DNA from 2 places in the Novosphingobium sp. KN65.2 genome. Region 1 is predicted to be linked to the other one. Evidence: predicted binding sites of a transcription regulator. Region 1 holds the regulator's gene; the other holds the start of a gene.
The links. Region 1 encodes LexA, which represses DNA repair genes until DNA is damaged. Its sites were predicted from a motif close to GTTCCNCNCTTGTTCT; they were not measured.
Positions count from the first base shown of each region.

Region 2: SPHV1_RS07570 (ribonucleoside-diphosphate reductase subunit alpha) is a predicted target of LexA. The motif match lies at 2,024-2,039, and genes of this name have one in related genera.

Region 1 is NZ_CCBH010000202.1:79,296-82,707, reverse strand. Features, by position in the region: gene moaC (cyclic pyranopterin monophosphate synthase MoaC) at 1-120, shown strand, start outside; gene SPHV1_RS21865 (molybdopterin molybdotransferase MoeA) at 120-1,343, shown strand; gene lexA (transcriptional repressor LexA) at 1,428-2,123, shown strand; gene SPHV1_RS21855 (ComEC/Rec2 family competence protein) at 2,181-3,412, opposite strand, start outside.
Region 2 is NZ_CCBH010000142.1:1,852-5,263, forward strand. Features, by position in the region: gene nadB (L-aspartate oxidase) at 1-1,213, shown strand, start outside; gene SPHV1_RS07565 (GlsB/YeaQ/YmgE family stress response membrane protein) at 1,295-1,540, opposite strand; gene SPHV1_RS07570 (ribonucleoside-diphosphate reductase subunit alpha) at 2,144-3,412, shown strand, end outside.

The sequences.
Region 1 (3,412 bases):
CTTGTGACGATCTACGACATGGCCAAGGCGCTCGACAAGGGCATGGTCATCGGCGACATCCGCCTGATCGAGAAACGCGGCGGCAAGTCCGGCCCCTGGCGCGCGCAGGACCGTCACTGATGGCCGGTCCCGCGCCGATCCCGCTCGAAGACGCACAGGCGCGCCTGCTCTCGCTGGCGCAAGTCCTGCCGGTCGAGCGCGTCGATGTCGAAAGCGCATTGGGCCGGTTTCTTGCCGAACCGCTGCTGGCGCGGCGAACCCAGCCCGCCGCCCATCTCTCGGCCATGGACGGTTACGCCCTCACCAAGGACGACCTCTCCGGGCCGTGGCAGGTGATCGGAGAGAGCGCGGCAGGCCACCCCTTCACCGGCACGCTGCAAAAGGGGGAGGCCGTGCGCATCTCGACAGGTGCGATCATGCCTGCCGACGCAGCCGTGGTTGTCCTGCAGGAGGACCTGAAGCGTGAAGGCGATCGGATCACTCTGACCGGGGATCTGCCTGAACCGCCGCACAGGCACATCCGCCCCTGCGGCATGGACTTCACCGCAGGCCATCAGGTGCTAGCCGAGGGCGTCCGAATCGGCCCAGCCCACATCGCGCTCGCCCTCTCGGCCGGGCATCGCCACATGCCCGTCCGCCGGATGCCTAAAGTCGCGGTGATCGACAGCGGCGACGAACTGGCTGCCGATCCCGAAACCTGCCCCACTCACCAGATCCCGGCCAGCAACGGTGCCATGCTCGTCTCGCTGGTCAGCCCGCTGCCGGTCGACGCCCGCCGGATCGGCCCGGTTCCCGACACGCTCGAGGCGCTGATCGGCGCTTTCGACGAAGCGGCGGATTGCGACGTGATCGTCACAAGCGGCGGTGCATCGGTGGGCGATCACGATCTCGTGCGACCGGCGCTCGAACGCTGGGGGGCCCGGCTCGATTTCTGGCGGGTCGCCATCAAGCCGGGCAAGCCGATCCTCGTTGCCAAGCGCGAACGCAGCGATGGCGGCACCCAGATCGTCATCGGCCTGCCGGGCAATCCGGTATCGAGCATGGTCACGGCCTATCACTTCGTTCTGCCCCTGCTGCGCGCGATGCTCGGCGCCGCCCGTCCGCTGCCCATGCCTATCTCGACCGTTCTGGATGCTCCGCTGAGGGCCATCGGCCACCGCCGCGAATTCCTGCGCGGCTACTGGAACGGCGAAAGCGTGATGCCGATGACGCTTCAGGACAGCGGCGCGCTCAGTTCTCTTGCGGCCAGCAACGTGCTGATCGATCGTCCTGCCCATGCCCCTGCCGCCGCGGCTGGTGAAGCGGTCCGCGTGTTCCTGCTCGAAAATGGCGGTATTGCTTGACGTTCCAGAATCTGTTGCTTAATTGTTCTCTCATTGTTCACAGGCAGAACATCGCTCGGGGACGCAGAGAAAGAGGCAACGCAGATGTTGACGCGCAAGCAGCATGAATTGCTCAAGTTCATTCAGGTCCGGCTGGAAGAAAGCGGCATCTCGCCCAGCTTCGAGGAAATGAAGGAAGCGCTCGACCTCAAGTCGAAATCGGGCGTGCATCGCCTCATTTCCGCACTTGAGGAACGCGGCTTCATCCGTCGCCTGCCCAATCGCGCCCGCGCACTGGAAATCCTGCGCCAGCCCGAAGACGTCACCAGCAAGCCCGCGGCCAAGGCCGCCGTTCCTGCCGGGCAGGATGCGCTTGCCGCGCTCAAGCAGCCCGAACGCACGCCCGAACCGGCGAATGACGTCATCGAAATTCCGCTGCACGGCCGCATTGCCGCCGGCGTTCCGATCGAAGCCCTGGAAGGCCAGTCGATGCTTCCGGTTCCCGCAGCCCTGCTCGGCTCGGGCGAACACTACGCGCTTGAGGTTTCGGGCGATTCGATGGTCGAAGCCGGCATTCTCGACGGCGACTTTGCCCTGATCCGTCGCACCAACACCGCGCGCGACGGTGAAATCGTCGTTGCCCTGGTTCGCGGCGAGGAAGCGACGCTCAAATACCTGCAGCGCGATGGCGCCATGGTCCGCCTCGTTCCCGCCAATGCCGCCTACGAACCGCAGGTCTACGGCCCTGACGAGATCGAGGTTCAGGGCAAGCTCGCCGGGCTGCTGCGCCGCTATCATTGAGCTTTGCCGAGGAGAGGCGCGTCGCTGCTACGACCGCCACTCCTTGAATTGACGGGATCAGGGCGCTCGCGGCGTCCACCAGCCATGATGGCCCTGCCCTTCGGCGACAGTCTCGACCGATTTTTGCCGCAGCCGGATAGCAAGGCCACCGGTTCTCTGCAGCATGTTGCGGTCCGCCTTCAACCAGCGCGGAGAGCAGCTTCGGGGCAGCCAGCGGTCGGCAATGACGATGTCGGCCTTGTCGCAAGCCGCTGCCAACGCCCGCTCTGGGACCTGGTCCCGGCCTCTGGCGATCAGCAGGTCCCAGGAGCGGCCCTGTCTTTCAATGCGAACCGAACAGAATTCGCGATTGCATCGTGCGCCCGGCCATGATGCCAAGGGCGTCAGTTCGCCCTCGACACCGGCAAATTCACGCAGATTGTCGCGGACATAGTCGCTGCCGGTATCGCGCAGGGTCACGAGCCTCTCACCATTATCGACCACAAGCCCGACATGACGGCCATCGCCGGTCACGAGAATATCGGGCGGCTCGAGCAGGATGAGCCAGACTATGCCGAGGCAGGCGGGCACGAGCCCCAGCAGCCGAACCCGCCCACTCCACAGCCCGAGCCACAGACCACCCGAAACGAACAGGAGGAAGCCGCCCGTACCCATCGCCGGCAGAACCGAAACCGCCCCGGGCAGTGCGCTGATCTTGTGCGCCAACCCCAGCAAAAGGTCGATAAACTGCCCCGCCAGCCACCAGAACGGTCCGCCCAGACCCACAAGATCGAACAGTAGCGCCAGGGCAATGCAAGGCATGACAGCGAAAGTCGTGAGCGGGATCGCAAGTACATTGGCAAGCGCGCCGTAAGCACCGGCACGATGAAAATGGTAGAAGCCGATCGGCATCAGGACGATTTCGATCACGAAGCCCGTCACGAACAGCATCACCGCTTGCCGCATGAGCCGCGAAAGCCACGATTCCTCTCGCGGGGCCAGAAACCGGCGCACCGGCCCGCAAGTTGCCAGCGCCACGATGGCAAGAACGGCTGCAAAGCTCATCTGGAAGCTGGGCCCCGTCAGCGATTCGGGCCAAAGCAGCAGGACCGCAAACCCGGCAACTGCCAGCAACCGCAGCGATAGCGCTTCTCGCCCCAGCGCCAGTGCAATGAGGACAAGCATCGCCCCAATGCACGAACGGACCGTCGGCACCTGCGATCCGGTCAGGAGGGTATAGGCAATCCCGGCCAGGGCTCCGCATAGCGCGGCCACCACCGGAAGCCGGAACCGCAAGGCCAGTGCAGGAG
Region 2 (3,412 bases), on a different contig from region 1:
CAACGATGCCACCGGCTGGGCCGTGCAGCAGGCGCTGCTCAAGGCTGCCGAGGACAGCCCCAACATTACCCTGCTGCCGGGCCGTTCGTGCATCGACCTTATAACCGGGCGGCACGAGATGCGCTATTCCGGTTCGGGACGCATCTGGGGCGTCTATGCACTCAACGAGGAAACCGGCCACGTCGAGGCCTATACGGCGCGTGCCACGGTGCTCGCCACCGGCGGGGCGGGGCGCGTCTATCGGTTCAGTACTGCGCCGCGCGGCGCCACCGGGGACGGGATCGCCATGGCCTGGCGTGCCGGTGCACGCGTCTCCAACATGGAGATGATGCAGTTCCACCCGACCTGCCTCTACAATCTGGAGGTCAAGAACTTCCTTATTACCGAGGCGGTGCGCGGCGAAGGCGGACATCTCAGGCACCCGGTCACCGGGCGTCGCTTCATGCCCGACTATGACGAGCGCGCCGAACTGGCGCCGCGCGACGTGGTAGCCCGCGCGATCGACGACCAGATCAAGCGCTATGGCCTCGACTATGTCCACCTCGACATCAGCCACCGTCCGCCCGAGTTCGTGAAGGAGCACTTCCCGAACATCTACGAGAAGCTGATCTCGCTGGGCATCGACATGACCAGGGAGCCGATCCCGGTGGTGCCGGCGCAGCACTACACCTGCGGCGGCGTGCTGGTGGATCTGGACGGACGGACCGACCTGCCCGGGCTCTATGCCGCGGGCGAATGCACCGAAAGCGGGTTGCACGGGGCGAATCGCCTTGCGTCCAATTCGCTGCTCGAATGCTTCGTCTTCGGCGAGGCGGCAGCCGCGCACATTCTCGACCACTGGGACGCTTTCGATGCCCCGCCGCCGATTCGCGACTGGGACGAGAGCCGCGTCACCGATTCGGACGAGGAAGTCGTCATCAAGCAGAACTGGACCGAGATTCGCCGGTTTATGTGGAACTACGTCGGCATCGTGCGCACCACCAAGCGGCTGGAACGTGCGATGCACCGCATCCAGATGCTCAATGGCGAAGTGGAGGAATATTACCGCCACTTCCGCGTCTCGACCGATCTCGTCGAACTGCGCAACCTGCTGCAATCGGCGGAACTGATCGTGGATTCGGCGCTGCGGCGTCACGAGAGCCGCGGCCTGCACTACACGCTCGATTACCCCGAGACGCTTCCGGTCGCTGAGGACACGGTGCTGGTTCCCTAGAGAGGCGGGGCCCGGGTACGCACTCCTCTTGCGTCATTCCCGCGCAGGCGGGGGAGCGATGCGCGCTGCAGGCACCCGTGATCAGGTGCCGATTCCGAGCAGCCGACCGAGGAAGATCAGCACGATCGCGCCGATGATCGAGGCGAGGCAGCCGGCGCGGCTGAAATCGCTCTGCCCGCGGCTGGAAACCAGCCCGGCGACGAGCGAGCCGCCGATGCCCAGCAGAATCGTGGCGATCCAGCCCATGTCGACCGCGCCCGGGTAGAAGAAACGCGCCAGAACGCCGATGACGAGGCCGCTGATGATGGCGCCGATGATGTTGAGCATGATTCCGGTTCCCTCCTGCCAGCCTGCTTTCGCGTCAGGCGGCCTTATAACCGTTGAAAGACAAGACGGTTGCATTGTGTCCCGGCTTGCCTGCGAAAGCGGTGACAGACAAGATCGGGGCACGGGCAGGGCTTAGGGGAACTCGTTTCGTCGTATTCCTGATTCCGTTCGTCGTCAGATTACTGGGGAAAAATTTTTCCGTGCGGGCATGACATTCGGACTTGCCAGAGACGCGGGTGAAGGACTTTCCACGCGTCGCGAGAGCGGCGGGGCTGTCCAGCGGTTCGGTGGGAAAGTCTTCGCTTCAGGGGTGCCCCTCTTGCAGAGAAATTCAGAACAGGCACTATGGGTTGTGTCGCGACGGCGGCCGGGGCTCAATACCTAGAGGGATCGCAAGTTGGTGGGTCTTGATCCGCCAAGCGGCGAGTCCCAGTATGAAAGCCGACCGGAAGCCTCAAGGACCAAGGCGGAACGGGTAATTCCGTTCTCTTTTTGTACCGTATCTGGTAGACGGGGATGCAGATGCCCGCCGACTCGTGACGGTACCGCCTGGCCGATGCGGAAGAGATGAAGCTGCTTTCGGGCAGTTCGATGACAAGTGCGATGACACGGGGGCGAAAAGTGGATTTCAGGAACGAAAGCGACGCGGTCGTGGAAAGTGCTGACGTGGAACATGTCGGGGCGGTGGCTTCGGATACGGACAGTGCCGTAGAGGCACGGGACGCGAGCAAACAGAACAAGGAGACGGGCAAGGGCCCGGCAGTCGCCATGGAAAAAACCGACATCGCCACCGCAGATCTGGTCGACGCGGCGAAGGCGCCGCGCAAGAGCGATTCGAAGACCATCCATGACCGCCGTTTCACGATCGTCACGGACGAAAGCCGCGATGCGCTTCTGACCGACTTCGGCAAGGAAACGCTCGACGACCGCTACCTGCTGCCCGGCGAGAAGTATCAGGACATCTTTGCGCGCGTCGCGGATGCCTATGCCGACGACCAGGAACATGCGCAGCGTCTTTACGACTACATTTCGAAGCTGTGGTTCATGCCTGCCACCCCGGTCCTGTCGAACGGCGGCACCGGGCGCGGACTGCCGATCTCGTGCTACCTGAATTCGGTCGACGACAGCCTTGAGGGCATCGTCGCGACCTGGAACGAGAACGTCTGGCTCGCCTCGCGCGGCGGCGGCATCGGCACTTACTGGGGTTCGGTGCGCGGCATCGGCGAACCGGTCGGCCTCAATGGCAAGACCAGCGGCATCATTCCCTTCGTGCGCGTGATGGACTCGCTGACCCTCGCGATCTCGCAGGGCTCGCTGCGCCGCGGTTCGGCCGCTTGCTACATCGATGTCTCGCACCCCGAGATCGAGGAGTTCCTCGAGATACGCAAGCCTTCGGGCGACTTCAACCGCAAGGCGCTCAACCTGCACCACGGCGTGCTGCTCACCGACGAGTTCATGGAAGCCGTGCGCGACGGTCGCGAATTCGAGCTCAAGAGCCCGCGCGACGGTTCGGTGCGCGGTTCGGTCAATGCCCGCTCGCTGTTCCAGAAGCTGGTCGAGACCCGCCTTGCCACCGGTGAGCCCTACATCGTCTTCTCCGACACCGTGAACCGCATGATGCCCAAGCATCACCGCGATCTCGGCCTGAAGGTCTCGACCTCGAACCTCTGCTCGGAAATCACCCTGCCCACGGGCCGCGACCACCTCGGCAACGACCGTACGGCGGTGTGCTGCCTGTCCTCGCTCAACCTGGAAACCTGGGACCAGTGGAAGGGCGAAAAGCGCTTCGTCGAAGACGTCCTGCGCTTCCTCGACAACGTGCTGCAGGACTACATCGATCGCGCGCCGGACGAGATGGCCCGCGCGAAGTAC